Regions from separate parts of the Bacillus sp. z50 genome, predicted to be linked through region 2. Evidence: a T-box and tRNA genes for the amino acid it is inferred to sense, from the RefSeq annotation. Region 2 holds a T-box; the other holds one or more tRNA genes.
What was found. The T-box of region 2 lies ahead of tyrS (tyrosine--tRNA ligase). A T-box ahead of a tRNA ligase gene usually reads a tRNA of that ligase, here a tRNA-Tyr.
Positions count from the first base shown of each region.

Region 1: it has a tRNA-Tyr gene. The T-box ahead of tyrS (tyrosine--tRNA ligase) is inferred to sense a tRNA for this amino acid. The anticodon was not compared.

Region 1 is NZ_JBZFQL010000002.1:38,604-46,247, forward strand. Features, by position in the region: gene AC4G3N_RS05995 (V4R domain-containing protein) at 1-742, shown strand, start outside; tRNA gene AC4G3N_RS06000 (tRNA-Glu) at 1,927-1,998, opposite strand; tRNA gene AC4G3N_RS06005 (tRNA-Asn) at 2,002-2,076, opposite strand; tRNA gene AC4G3N_RS06010 (tRNA-Gly) at 2,166-2,239, opposite strand; tRNA gene AC4G3N_RS06015 (tRNA-Trp) at 2,330-2,403, opposite strand; tRNA gene AC4G3N_RS06020 (tRNA-Tyr) at 2,412-2,495, opposite strand; tRNA gene AC4G3N_RS06025 (tRNA-Thr) at 2,508-2,580, opposite strand; tRNA gene AC4G3N_RS06030 (tRNA-Phe) at 2,625-2,700, opposite strand; tRNA gene AC4G3N_RS06035 (tRNA-Asp) at 2,717-2,793, opposite strand; tRNA gene AC4G3N_RS06040 (tRNA-Met) at 2,799-2,872, opposite strand; tRNA gene AC4G3N_RS06045 (tRNA-Ser) at 2,920-3,012, opposite strand; tRNA gene AC4G3N_RS06050 (tRNA-Met) at 3,023-3,092, opposite strand; tRNA gene AC4G3N_RS06055 (tRNA-Ala) at 3,126-3,201, opposite strand; tRNA gene AC4G3N_RS06060 (tRNA-Pro) at 3,215-3,291, opposite strand; tRNA gene AC4G3N_RS06065 (tRNA-Arg) at 3,300-3,376, opposite strand; tRNA gene AC4G3N_RS06070 (tRNA-Leu) at 3,395-3,480, opposite strand; tRNA gene AC4G3N_RS06075 (tRNA-Gly) at 3,495-3,569, opposite strand; tRNA gene AC4G3N_RS06080 (tRNA-Leu) at 3,577-3,658, opposite strand; gene AC4G3N_RS06085 (hypothetical protein) at 4,424-4,912, opposite strand; gene AC4G3N_RS06090 (alpha/beta fold hydrolase) at 5,384-6,118, shown strand; gene AC4G3N_RS06095 (FtsX-like permease family protein) at 6,461-7,644, opposite strand, start outside.
Region 2 is NZ_JBZFQL010000006.1:164,226-171,869, forward strand. Features, by position in the region: gene AC4G3N_RS16265 (CAP domain-containing protein) at 728-1,822, shown strand; gene tyrS (tyrosine--tRNA ligase) at 1,949-3,211, opposite strand; T-box leader at 3,271-3,501, opposite strand; gene AC4G3N_RS16275 (transglycosylase domain-containing protein) at 3,652-6,537, shown strand; gene AC4G3N_RS16280 (NUDIX domain-containing protein) at 6,653-6,955, opposite strand; gene AC4G3N_RS16285 (hypothetical protein) at 6,931-7,053, opposite strand; gene AC4G3N_RS16290 (DUF3267 domain-containing protein) at 7,157-7,627, opposite strand.

The DNA.
Region 1 (7,644 bases), on a different contig from region 2:
GATTCTTTCTAGGTCTCGCTACTTTAATATTGATATTAACCAACTATACACCGTTGCTATTGTGAGAAGGAATAATAATATGTATAGGATTCAAAAAGAGTTTGAAAACTTTGTTCGGGAACACTTAAAAAAACAGCGTATACTTATTTCTTTTAAGGAGATGGAACTAGTTATTTTGTTATTTCATCCTCTAAAAGATCATTCTATGGTTCAGAAGGTTTTTAGTAATTTAAGAGAAGCTTTAATGGAACAATTCCCTAATTATCCTGTTCAAATTGGTTACAGCGAGATAGGACATAGCATTTTGGAGGCAAACTCTCACTATAATGAGGCTGCAATTGCTCTCATCTCCAACCCCAACGCATCCATTACTGCATTTAAAGATATTAGTGTTTTATCAATATTTATTAATGATTTAAATATAGAACATATTAAGCAACTTGCGAATAATCGATTTGCAGGAATCTTTTCATTAAAGGAACAAAAACGGATTGAGCTCTTAGAAACTTTATATATATATCTAAATAATAATTTAAAAATTGAATCCACGATACGCTTATTAAAGATTTCAAAGAGTGGACTTCTCTATCGACTAGAAAACTTGAAAGAGTATTTGAAGACAGATTTTAAGGATCCTAATGAGAATTTCCAAATCCTTCTTTTATTGAAAGCGATGGAAATATATTTTAAGACTAGCAATACTCAAGACAGTAATTTTATTGTGGATTTTACAAATAGTTAATCCAATGGCGGCTAAAAGTTGATATAGAGGAATATCATACTAATAATCCAGATTAAACAAACGCACAGATCCTTGCTTCTGGTCTATATTTTTTCTAAGAATTCAAATTGATACTATGGGTTTCTATAAACAACGGAATTAAGAGATTCAGTTTGTATAAATAATCAATGGCACCCTGAATTAATGGACTGTTTGGACTCTATTTATGCATATATTGTGTATAAGATTCAGAATAGTAAATTGACAGGGTGGGGTCCATACTTCAGGCTTAACCCCAAGTGTATCAAGGTGTTGAGCCTTTTTCTATTTTCAGTAAAAACCCATTACTCCTGTATTTTTATACATTGGACAAATACTGCACAGAAGCTGCACACGATACTGCACAAGCCCAGTGTTTCCATTGGATTCAGCTGTCTCCATTATTTCTGTTAAATCCAAAATGTTCACCGAACCGATTCGAGTCCTCATCGAGCCTGACTTCTACGTGTGAATCTCCTTCTGTAATCACCTTTGAATCTGGGATTGTCGGGGAATGTTTCTCGTTATCATACGAGTAGGTAATCCACTCCCTTATGGATTCATCGGGATCGGGAGGTGTGCTATCGGCATCGCCTACGGTTTTTCCTGTGTATTTTTAGGATAGCATCCTCCTCTTCTCCCTCCCCCATTACATACACGTCTTCCCCGTATTCCTCAAGGGATGACTTGGACCAAGTTTTCTCATACTCTTTATAATCACGGATAACCTTAAAACGCAGGTTATTCACGGTTATTCAAACAACTGCTTTGTCACTCAATCAAAAGCACCTCTTTAATATTTCATATAGTAAATATATCACAATGTAATAGACAGGAATAAATGTAAAATATAGCGGGATAAGTTAGCTTATTAATTGAATTGAGGGAATAATAAAAACAGTGCACATTGAATGAAGGTGTGCACTGCTATTTTCATACTATATTTTATGCGTGTTTCTAGATTTTTATCTATTTTTTCATTTTGATACATATAAGGCCTTTAGAAACCTATTACGTTTTACTCAAAAGGAATTTTCTCTCAACTTTTACCATTAGAATCTGATAAGCATCCGTAGGTCACACTAAAGATAAAAGATTGCAGGTCAACAGCTATCAGAAGTTTGGTGGCAAATAAAAAAACCATGTACATCTTGTACATGGTTTTATGACCCCTACGGGATTCGAACCCGTGTTACCGCCGTGAAAGGGCGGTGTCTTAACCGCTTGACCAAGGGGCCAAATGGCTCCGCAGGTAGGATTCGAACCTACGACCGCTCGGTTAACAGCCGAGTGCTCTACCACTGAGCTACTGCGGAATAATAGTATGGGCGACTCAAACTATCGACCTGACACTTATCAGGCGTGTGCTCTAACCAGCTTAGCTATAGGCCCATTATGATATTTTTGGAGCGGGTGAAGGGAATCGAACCCTCATCATCAGCTTGGAAGGCTGAGGTTTTACCACTAAACTACACCCGCAACAATGGGAGGGCTGATGAAAAACGAACCCAAGAATGGCGGAACCACAATCCGATGCGTTAACCATTTCTCTCTAATCGCCATATTTATTGGCAGGGGCAGTAGGAATTGAACCCACACTGGAGGTTTTGGAGACCTCTGTTCTACCTTTAAACTATGCCCCTATTATAAATGGTGGAGGGGGGCAGATTCGAACTGCCGAACCCGAAGGAGCGGATTTACAGTCCGCCGCGTTTAGCCACTTCGCTACCCCTCCGATTATTTTGAGTGCCGGCAAGAGGACTTGAACCCCCAACCTACTGATTACAAGTCAGTTGCTCTACCAATTGAGCTACACCGGCATAATACTTAGGTAAGATTAAACATATTAAAACTTATTTTATAATGGTGGCTCAGGACGGAATCGAACCGCCGACACAAGGATTTTCAGTCCTTTGCTCTACCGACTGAGCTACTGAGCCAACTTCATTATGTAAATGGCGGTCCGGACGGGACTCGAACCCGCGACCTCCTGCGTGACAGGCAGGCATTCTAACCAACTGAACTACCGGACCATTTATTGCGGGGACAGGATTTGAACCTGCGACCTTCGGGTTATGAGCCCGACGAGCTACCAGACTGCTCCACCCCGCGACAATAATAATTTGTTTCCATATACTACAAGGTATTTAAGGTATATATGGCGGAGGAAGAGGGATTCGAACCCCCGCGCGGTTTAACCCGCCTCCCGGTTTTCAAGACCGGTCCCTTCAGCCAGACTTGGGTATTCCTCCATATAGGTTGTGTATCTTGTAGGACTCGAACCTGCGACCGGACGGTTATGAGCCGTCTGCTCTAACCACCTGAGCTACACCGCCAAAATCAAAATCCTATTGGGTTTAAGTAATGGTGGAGCCTAGCGGGATCGAACCGCTGACCTCCTGCGTGCAAAGCAGGCGCTCTCCCAGCTGAGCTAAGGCCCCATATTTTTTAGAATGGTCGGGAAGACAGGATTCGAACCTGCGACCCCTTGGTCCCAAACCAAGTGCTCTACCAAGCTGAGCTACTTCCCGCAAAGGAATGGCGCGCCCGAGAGGAGTCGAACCCCTAACCTTTTGATCCGTAGTCAAACGCTCTATCCAATTGAGCTACGGGCGCATTCTTGCAAAAAACTAGTGCCGAGGGCCGGTCTCGAACCGGCACGGTAGTCACCTACCGCAGGATTTTAAGTCCTGTGCGTCTGCCAATTCCGCCACCCCGGCATATCACTTGGCATTGGAGCGGAAGACGGGATTCGAACCCGCGACCCCCACCTTGGCAAGGTGGTGTTCTACCACTGAACTACTTCCGCATATAAGTGCGGGTGAAGGGAGTCGAACCCCCACGCCGTAAGGCGCCAGATCCTAAGTCTGGTGCGTCTGCCAATTCCGCCACACCCGCATGTTTATAGATGGTGAGCCATAAAGGACTTGTACCTGCAATCCTCGAGCTTCTAATTGATTAATTTCAAACCCTCTCGTTGACTGCTTTATTATTCTAATATGTATTTATCTATATTTCAATAAGTAATATATGGTAATATTAATTTATTTTTCTTCTTATATCAAAAAGATTAAAATTCCATGAATACATCTATCATACATAGGGATACAGGTTCCTCATATGTTGTTTGAACCCTTGCTTATACGCTATATAAACAACTCAAGATCCTTATTATCCTATTTATATTTTAAATTATCTTAGGAAGGCATAACTATCATGTTACAGTTTGAAACGGAAAGAGTGATATTCCTAGCACCATTAGAAATATAGATACCAATTCTAGTATAAAAAATCTCCTACCTTCTCCATATAACTTTTGAAGATTTCATGAATTGAATATTAACTTTTAGAGATTTTTTTCTCGTTTTTCCAATTAACTTTTACCTACTTAACAATACCTTTAATGATTCTAATATCAAAAACCAAAAAGTTGCCGTGTAATTACCATTAAATACAGTTGAAATATCAATCCTATTGATCATTAATAATTGTTCACTTCTTTTTTATCGCTATTGATATTTATTGCTTTATGATTCCATTCCTGATTACCAATTGGTAATGAAGAAGTAACTCTCATTCTTCGCTTCGTATGCACCAATCAAGCCTATAGAAACAGTTCTTTCATCAGTCTCCCTCTATTTTCTTTAAAATATGTAGGTATACTTAATTCATATGGTCATAGATAATAGCTTTAAATATCTGTTTGAGTTCTTTTGATGTTTTTCCGCGAAGCCATTCGACTTGGTCAATTGGCAGCGTGAGCTTAAGGGTGATCTTTTCATCAGGCATCTCGACTTTCCTGATGTCGGCAAGGGAAATCCCCTTGTCAATGTCTGGAAAATCAATCTGGTTCTCATCGATATGGTCAATGCCCTGGTGCTCAAAGGGATCATCGATCACGCAATTCAAGTTCAACTGCGGGAGACGACCAGGAATTGATTTTATGTACATGAATGAGCTGATTACTCGGTTATCGGTCAGCTCAATTTCAGCGATAATGCTCTCGCGACTGCTATATTTCTTTAGGGCTACCTCGCTCACGATGATGTCGAGCTCCAATGAAAATCCGGATGAAGTTTCCAAAATATATATCGCACTATTAAAAATATGGATTTCTTCGCCGTCAAGATTCACCGTTTTTACGCCAACCATGTCATTCCCCTCCAAAAGAGACCGTCGGGAACATTCCCCCACCCGGCTTATTTTCTTTCATTCTACTAAATCATGGTAGTTCCTCCAAGCATAGCTTCTCGACGATGGTAATGACATTCGGATGCTCCTTCAAAACCGAAGCGGGAAGGCCTCAGATATTTCGCCTTCTAATAGCTGTTTTACTATGGTACCTTCTTTTTTACAAAAACAAGCAGATGCATCACCCTGCTTTCCATGATGGTGTTGAACACCTTAGTGATTGCTTGCTCCGACACATCTTAAAAATTGGTGAAAAAACTGGCGTTTGCCTTGCGCGTCGATTCAGCGAACGAAGTAGACTTACAAATCTTACTTGATTAAGTAACCGAACCACCTGCTTTGTTGGTTTGGAAAGAATTTATACATAGCACGGAAGTTCTTTATGCTAAAATTGAAATTGTATATCATTAATGAAAGAGAAGAAGGCATTTTATGAAGAAGATTACTACAATTAGCTTAGGTATACTATTGATTATTTTTGTGTTGGGCCTTACGGGCTTCTATTTTTGGTCCCAACAAACGTACAAAGCATCAGAAGAAGTTACATCATATGTAGATTTGGATGACATACAGACGGAAGAAAACTGGCTTGTGTTCGAACCTATAGAAAAACCAAAAAGCGGGATCATTCTTTATCCTGGAGCAAAAGTGGAGCCTGAAGCATATAGCTACTATGCCCAAGGTTTAGCGGATAAAGGTTATTTGGTGATTGTCCCGAAAGTCAACTTGAACTTTGCCCTACTCGATATTAATCAGGCGGATTTAATTATAGATGAGTTCAGCGATATAACGAATTGGTATGTAGGTGGGCATTCACTTGGCGGCGTAGCCGCAGCATCTTATGCATACGATCATCTCGAAGATGTAAGGGGTTTAATCTTATTGGGTTCCTATCCAAGTGATTCCAGTAATTTTTCAGAAACTGATCTCCCCATCCTCTCCCTGTATGCCGAGTTTGATGGGTTAACTACTACTGATAAAATAGCTGATACAAAACATTTGCTTTCGTCTGAAGCAACCTTATATGAGGTTAAAGGCGGAAACCATGCCCAATTCGGTATGTATGGAACGCAAGATGGAGACGGAAAATCTACGATTTCAGCAAAAGAACAGCAGGATGAAATAATAGAAGAAACATTAAAATGGCTGAATCAATATCAAAGATAAGGGCCGATTTTTTTAACATATCTGATACTGTAATAGCCCACCCGTTTTACGGGCGGGCTATTTTAAACTTTTATCTTTCATTTGAGGTAACCGCGCCTCACAAGCGCTATTATTTCTGACTATTTTAAATAAAACCCATAGTCTCTTCACAGATGTTTTTCACTTATTCAATTACACTACTAATAATCTCGAACCATTATTCCTTTTACTAGTATGATTCCCCATAGATTCAGATATTCGTTCTGAAACAGTAAATTTTGCAATTTAAAATCACCTACAAGCTCTAATTTAAACAGTAAAAAAGCTGTGCCAAAACAACTCATTTTTGACACAGCTTCTCTTTTAATTTTTCACAATGCGCTTGTACCCTGAATATGTTGCTATGAAATAACCGCCATATACAATAATCATAATTAACGCCGTAAACAAAGCCGGTATGAAAACGGAAGGTTGACCCATCATCAGAAGTTCCTGATTGACCACTTTAATTCCAAAAATCGAATGGATGATTGCTAAAGACAATGGCATCATGAAGTAAATAAATACCTGACCGAATATCGCCTTGTTAATTTCCTTACTTGTTACACCTATTTTTCTTAGCATGCTATAGCGCTCCATATTATCACTCGCTTCAGATAACTGCTGAAGCGCCAGTACAGCTGCACTTGAAATGAGGAACACAATCCCAAGATAAATACCAATAAAGACAATCATTGTAGACGATCCAATACTTTGGTCATACAACATTTGCTTAGTCATTACGTTGACATAAAAACCATATTTAGAATAAACTTCTTCATTTTGAGTTAAATGATAAAGCTCGTCTTCATTCACTTGACTATTACTACTGTAATTAACATTAGACAGTGACATATTAGGTGTCATACCTTCAATAGCTTGATCTGGAACAATCACGGTAAATGCAACTCTTCCTGGATAATCATTTATATATTGTACGTACTCTACTTGACGATTAACAATCGTATAATCCATAGCGTTCAATTTAATGGACTGATTTTCTTTAATATAGGCATTCACTGCATCAAAATAAGTCTCATCATCTGATATGAGGAGTACTTCTCCTTTATTAAACGTTTTCGGTTCAATGTCTTGCATTTGCAAAAGCTTTACATAATCAGATTCTTTCATCAATAAGATTTTTTTACGAGAGATTGCCATATCAAAGTATTGTTCTAACTCTGCATTTGCAAAAGGACGCAATAATTCGTTATACGTAGAATCCGCTTCATATAATTCAAAGGAACTATTTTCACCCATCTCATCCAAGTCCATACCCAATATTTCAATCGCTTGATCTATATTCTTTATTTGCGTATCTTCTTTTCCATACAGGTAGAATGTTGCATCATACGGCACTTGATTTACAAGCTGTTTTTCTCCCGCCGTCTTTATGCTAAATCCTGTTGATAAAACACCAATTGTGAAAAAGAGCATTAAGCAAATGATAGTCATGGATACAAAGGTTGTATTTACCTTGCTGCTTATTTGGCGTAGAACAAACATAT
Region 2 (7,644 bases):
CCTTGTTTCCAGGGTTTTTATTTGTGTAGAAAATATAATTACTAAACTTATAATCAGACTCGAAATATTATTTATAGGAATTATGAAGCAAATGACACTTAATTCTCTCTTTGTTTTTGGAAAAACGAAGACCAGGCAATACCTTAAAAATTTACCATGACATCATCTGTAAACACCATTAAACGGGACTCCAAACCTAAAACAGATCTTAGGTTTGGAGTCCTAACAAGATCTGTTTTGGTGTACTTAACATAGGTGTGGACATATCTATTAAATCAATTTCTTTTGGAATACTTTTCAATCACATAAAGTAAAAGCCAGCATCAAACTCACTAAAAATCGGAAATTAAATCCCCTCTAACTTTATCTACAAATAGAAATTAGTCACCTCTTCAGATGTATTATAAAAGAACTATATTGTGGATCAAATTTATCATTCACTTATTAGACAGTACAGTAGAATAACGGTTTGTTACCTCCTTCATTTCAAGACTATCCCAACTATTAGAGTAACTGATACTTATACCAATCTATACATATTGTAGTAGGCGAGAAAATGAAAAATGAAAAAAATAAAAATCAGAAAAAATATAATAGTTTATTTAATATTTTATTAACAAACTAATCAAAAATTGTGATAATATAGTTAATTGTGTAAATTATTACTAACAAAGAGGAGGGGAATTTGTTGGCTTCTTAATTTTAATGAGGAATACCAACAACTAAGATGAAAAAATATATTGCTGGAATTTTAACTGTTTTCTTAAGTTTTACTGTACTATTTTTAACGAATAGTAATCAGGTTGAGGCTGCTTCCAAAACGATGTACGTAACTGCAGACAATTTAAATGTGAGGGAGAAAGCATCATCATCGTCAAAAATTATTACGGCCGTAAAGAAAAATACAAAATTGATTGTAACTAAAAAGAGCGGTAACTGGGGATATGTCAAAGTTAACAAAAAAAATGGATGGGTATCAATAAATTATTTAACATCCAAGGCTCCCGTAACAAATAAAACAATGTACACTACTGAAAAAACAACCCTGAAAAAGCTAGCAAAAAATAACTCCGGCACGCTGAAAACGATTAACAAAGAGGCAACAATAATTGTTTATTCAACTACTTCCGATAAATATGCCAAAGCAAAGTACGGTGGAAAAACGGGATGGATTTTAAAATCTAAAGTGAAAGATTCGAAGACAGTTACAACAACTTCAAAAGCAGCAATAAAATATAAAACAATTAAACAAAATGACAATACTTTAGCAAAAGGCACTACGAAAGTCGTCCAAAAAGGAAGCAACGGAAATCAAACGATCATATACAAGAAAACGTTAAAAAATGGAAAGCTAATTAGCACAAAAAAAATATCGTCTAAAGTAACAAAAAAAGCAGTGAATCAAATTATTAAAGTAGGTACTAAAGAAACTAAAGCATCTAATTATGCAACCGAGGTTCTTCGATTGGTTAACCAAGAACGCGCAAAAGTAAATATAGCACCTTTGAAAAATTTAAATAGTCTTTCGAAAGTTGCCGAAGTTAAATCAAAAGATATGCGTGATAACAATTATTTCAATCATACAAGCCCCACATACGGGTCTCCGGGAGAAATGGTAAAAAAATTCAATATTTCTTTCACGATGCTTGGTGAAAATATTGCAGCTGGACAAATTACTCCTGCATCTGTAGTGAACAGTTGGATGAATAGCCCAGGGCACAAAGCGAATATTCTCGATGCACGTTATACCCATATCGGAATTGGGTATGCCGAAGGTGGTTCATGGAAACATTATTGGACACAATTATTTTTAAAACAGTAAGTAAAAATACTTAATATTCATTTCAATTTTATTTCTTTCAACCATTTATAATAAAGCACAATAAGAAAAATATCTTACTATACATTAAAAGGGCTGCCTAACCGAGACAGCCCTTTCTTCTTTCTATCATGCGTACTTAATAAGCGTGTATTTCTTTTTACCGCGGCGAATTACCGTGAATTGTCCTTCTAGCTTATCATCCTCTGTCATCGTATGAGCGAGGTCTGTGACTCTTTCACCGTTGATGTAGATCGCACCATTTGTGATATCCTCACGCGCCTGACGTTTAGAAGGAGAAATTTTTGCATTTACTAGTAAATCTACCAAGAGCAGTTCCTCATTGCTGCCCACTTCAAAGCTTGGTACATCCTTGAAGCCCTGGCGAATTTCTTCTACAGATAATTGCTTAATATCACCGCTAAATAAAGCTTTAGAAATATTGATTGCTTGTTGTAAAGCTTCTTTACCATGAACAAGTTTCGTTACTTCCTCAGCAAGCGCCTTCTGAGCTGCCCGTTTTTCCGGAGCTTCAGCAACCTCTTTCTCAAGCGCTTCGATTTCTTCTTTGCTTAAGAATGTAAAGTATTTAATGTATTTAATAACATCACGGTCATCTGTATTAATCCAGAACTGGTAGAACTCATATGGAGACGTTTTTTCACGATCTAACCATACCGCTCCGCCTTCTGTTTTACCAAACTTAGTTCCATCTGATTTTGTAACTAATGGAACCGTTAAACCAAAGGCTTTTGCATCTTCCTTCGTTTTACGAATTAATTCCAGACCTGCGGTAATATTTCCCCATTGATCACTTCCGCCGATTTGTAAACGGCAGCCTTGAGTTTCGTATAACTTCAGGAAATCAAGAGATTGCATGATCATGTAACTGAATTCAGTAAACGAGATACCAGACTCAATACGGGATTGTACAGAATCTTTAGCAAGCATGTAGTTGAGTCCAAAATGTTTCCCAATATCCCGAAGGAACGTAATTAAGTTCATGTTGCCAATCCAGTCATAGTTATTAGCCATGATTGCTTTATTCTCACCAGTTTCGAAGTCGAGGAAACGGGAAAGCTGATCTTTAATACGTGCAGTCCATTGGTGAACAACATCCTCTGTATTTAACGTACGCTCAGCTTTTTTACCACTTGGGTCTCCTATCATACCTGTCGCTCCGCCGACTAATGGGATTGGCTGATGTCCTGCTAACTGGAATCGTTTCAGGATTAAAATAGGTAACAAGTGACCAATATGCAAGCTATCGGCAGTCGGATCGAAGCCAGCATATAGTTTCACGCTTTCTTCCTGTAATAATTTTTCCAATCCCTCTTCATCTGTAAATTGATTCACGAGACCTCTAAAACGTAAATCATCTAAAATATTCATCCTTCTCCACCTCTTACTGTTTAGATTAGATTAAAATAAAAAACGCCCCTTCATCTAAATGAAGGGACGATTACTATCGCGGTACCACCCAACTTGCGAAACATATAACTGTCTCGCCGCTTATCCTTTTAACGGAAAGGTTCCGGCATTCGCTACACAGCTTTACATAAAGCATTCCCGAATGCTGCTCGAGGAGGTAATTCATCATTTCGCTTGTACCGGTTTACACCACCCACCGGCTCTCTTAAACATTGGCGAACTAACTACTGAAATCCTGTTATCGCATCAAATATATAATATTGGTTATGCTTTTTTTACCATAATAACAAACTGTTTGTCAAACCCAATAATTGTATTGTTTCGCTAATATAGAGAAACTATACCTACCTGAAACACTTGCTTATGCTATAATGTATGTGATTTGTTGGGGGAGTGAATGAATGAAAGATATTTTTATAAAACTTAAAGAAAGGCTTGCGCCATTGTGGGACTTTGTAAACAAACCCGTTGTACAGCGAAGAGCACGTATTTCCTATCAGGTTATCTGGAATAATCTATTAATCTTCTTAATTGTATCTGTCATCGGGATGGCATTTGCTGGCGGAGTTGGAGCTGGTTACTTTGCATCTATGGTAAAAGACGAACCAATCAGGAGCAAGGAACAGCTTAAATCAAGTGTGTCCAGTTATGAAGAAACATCTGAGATTTATTTTGCAAGCAATGTATATATGGGGAAAATGCGTTCTGATCTTGAACGTAAAGCAGTGAAACTGGAAAATGTTTCGGATTACGTTAAGACAGCATTAATTTCCACAGAAGATTCCTATTTTTATGAGCATAAGGGTGTTGTACCAAAAGCCATCATTCGAGCTTTACTTCAGGAAGTGACAAATTCTTCTGTCCAATCAGGAGGAAGCACACTGACACAACAATTAATAAAACAACAAATCTTAACGAATGAGGTTTCCTTTGATCGTAAGGCGAAGGAAATCCTGCTGGCATTACGCCTTGAAAAATTCATGAAAAAAGATGAGATTTTAGAAGCTTATCTGAATGTCTCACCGTTTGGCAGAAATTCCTCCGGCCGTAATATTGCCGGTGTCCAGGCTGCAGCGGATGGCATTTTCGGGGTAGATGCCAAAGATTTAACTCTGCCACAGGCTGCCTTTATTGCGGGATTACCAAAGAATCCATACCTTTATACACCATTTACACAATCCGGTGAAGTGAAGGAGGACCTTTCCCCAGGTATCAATCGTATGAAAACAGTTCTTAAAAGAATGTATACCAACGATGCCATTACAAAGGAAGAATATGATAAAGCATTAAAATATGATATTAAGAAAGACCTTGCAAAGAAACAAACATATCCTACTGAAAAGTATCCATACTTAACATATGAAGTAGAAAAAAGAGCAATTGAAATCATGATGCCAATATTGGCAAAGAACGATGGGCTTTCAAGCAAGGATTTAGAAAAAGACGATGACCTATATAAGCAATACTATACTCTGGCTGATCAGGCCATCCGACAAAATGGCTATCAAATTCATACAACCATAAACAAAAAAATGTATGACAATATGCAAAAAGTCACTAAAAATTACCCTTATTATCAGGGTACCCGCCAGGTGGAGAAAAAGAATCCGGATACAGGAGAAACCTATATAGAGAATGAACCAATTGAAGTTGGCGCCATGCTAATTGAAAACTCTACCGGAAAAATACTCAGCTTCGTTGGAGGCCGTGATTTTAAACGGGAGCAGCTTAATCATGCTACATCAGCTGTACGTTCAAATGGTTCAACAATGAAGCCACTACTTGTATATGCACCAGCAATGGAGTACGGAGTTTCCTATCCAGGCAAAACTTTGGTCAATGCACCTGTGAACATTCGCGGTTGGAGTCCAGGAAACTATGCTGGCGGCGGAATTACCGGTATAACCTCTGCACGTGAAGCATTAAAGAGATCCTATAATATACCGGCAGCGGTTCAATATGCGGAAATTATAAATCGCAACCCAGTAAAATATCTTGAAAAAATGGGCTTCACCTCTTTAGAAAAGCAAGATTATACAAACCTTTCCACGTCTTTGGGTGCATTAGCCAGAGGCGTAACCGTAGAAGAGAATACGAATGCCTATGCAACATTTGCAAATGGTGGACAATTCGTAGATAGCTATATGATCGAAAAAATAGTAGATTCTAATGGAAAGACCATTTACCAACATAAAAAAGCGAAGACGGATGTATTCAGTCCACAAACAGCTTATTTAACAATTGACATGATGAGGGATGTCATCACCTCTGGAACAGCAGCAGGTTTAAACAATAAATTGAAGTTTTCAGCCGACTGGGCCGGCAAAACCGGCACTAGCCAGAACTTTCATGATGCCTGGATGGTCGCGACCAATCCAAATGTCACATTTGGAGTTTGGATGGGATATGATTCAAATGCATCTGTGGATACATATGGAATGAGTTATTCACAGCGAAATCAAACATTATGGGCACAATTAATTAATTCAGCTTATGATGTTGCACCAAACTTAGTCGGGACTTCGAAGCGACACCAAATGCCAGGTGGAATTGTATCCAGATCCTATTGCACATTGACCGGTTCCCTGGCATCCAAATCATGTATAGATGCAGGACTCGCAAAATCCGATTATTTCAATGCCAAATATCTTCCTTCATCTGAGAACGGCAATTTGGCAACATCAAGCGAAAGATATGTGTTCATAAATGGTAAGAAATATGTGGCACTGGGGTCTACTCCAGAGGAATTCACAGAAACCGGTCTTGTGATCAATGCCGACTTTTCTAACATTACAGGAGCAAAATACCTTATTGATAAATCATCTATTACGCCAAAAGGCTCTGAATTTGAAGGGGCAGCTATCGGAGCTTCGAAAATGAATGATAACGGGAAAGTACCTGGAGCACCGGCAGTTACTTCAAAGGAGAAAGTCATCAACTGGAAATCTTCTGGTGACTCTGACATAGTTGGATATCGTGTTTATAGAAATGGTGCTAAAGTAGCCAGTATCAAAGCTGACAATACACTCAGCTATAAAACAGATGGAAATGGAAAGTACTACATTACTGCAGTGGATATAGCTGGTAATGAATCTGCTCCATCCTCTATTATCGAATATAAACCAGTTCCTAAGCCGGAACCTAAGCCTAAAGAAGTAAAAAAAGAGAAGGCAGAAGATAAAAAAGAAGAGAAGAAAGATCCAAAAGAAGAGAAGAAAGATCCAAAAGAAGATGAAAAACCAGTTCATGCCGAAGAACAAGAGCATGATGAAAATACAGAGGAATAAAAAAGAGGCTGTTCCAGGTCGGCATCACACTCGACTATCGGAACAGCCTTTCTCTATATCTATCAATCAACTATTTTTTGCAATCCCCGATATATATAGGATTACTAGAATCCCTTCATATATATTGAATAAGAAAATCTCTGTCCTCAGGATATGTTAACTTCAGTGTTTTTAATTCCTCAAGGTCTTTCCAGGCAATATCATAAATAAGACCGTCCGGATCCCGAATATTTCTTTCACCACCCATAATCCTCACTATATAGTAGCGAACTTCAGCAGTAATATTGTGTGTTTCATATATTACCCTTTTTACCTTAACTTCTTCAACAATTTCTGTTAAATATCCCGTTTCTTCTTCCATCTCTCTAATACAGCACTGTTCAAAACTTTCATCTACTTCTTTACCGCCCGATGGAATAGACCATAATTTTTCTCTTCAGGTTTCCCCTGCAGAACCATTAACAATTGACCATTGTCATTGATACATAGACCTGAAGAACCAAACCATTCTTTCACTTTATCAAGCCCCTTTTAAACTACAATCTTTAATTTCTATATAGCAAAATGATGTTACTTTTCTTCATCATTTAATAAAAATAACTCAACAATTCCTATGCAATTAGATGCATTTCCGGTATGTATTTGTCCCATTACTTCTTAAAGAGGCTTTTCTTGGGACCTGTGTAAGGATAAATAAAAAAAGAAGCAGATCAACAGAGGATGACATGGAATTTAATAGTATTAAAAATTTTATTGGTGTGGTTAAAATACCCAATGCACCTAATAACAGAGGGAGTACGATTGAAATAATTATAAAAGGAGCAAGTGTAATGATGATATATCTAGCTTTAGGAATTTCATCTTCTGTTATAACAAACGCGCCGACCCATGTGAATCCCATATAGGTATTTTTTGATTTAATAAAATTGGATATGAACAACAAATGAATGAATTCGTGTATGACTACCAATAGGACTAAACAAACAATCATACCTAAATTAACTATGTTCATACTTACGTTAATGGTGATGTTAATTCCATCAGGTGTCAGTCCAAAATCGTAAAAAGAAAAGCTTGAAAAGATATTCATAATTGCACCAGAAAGGA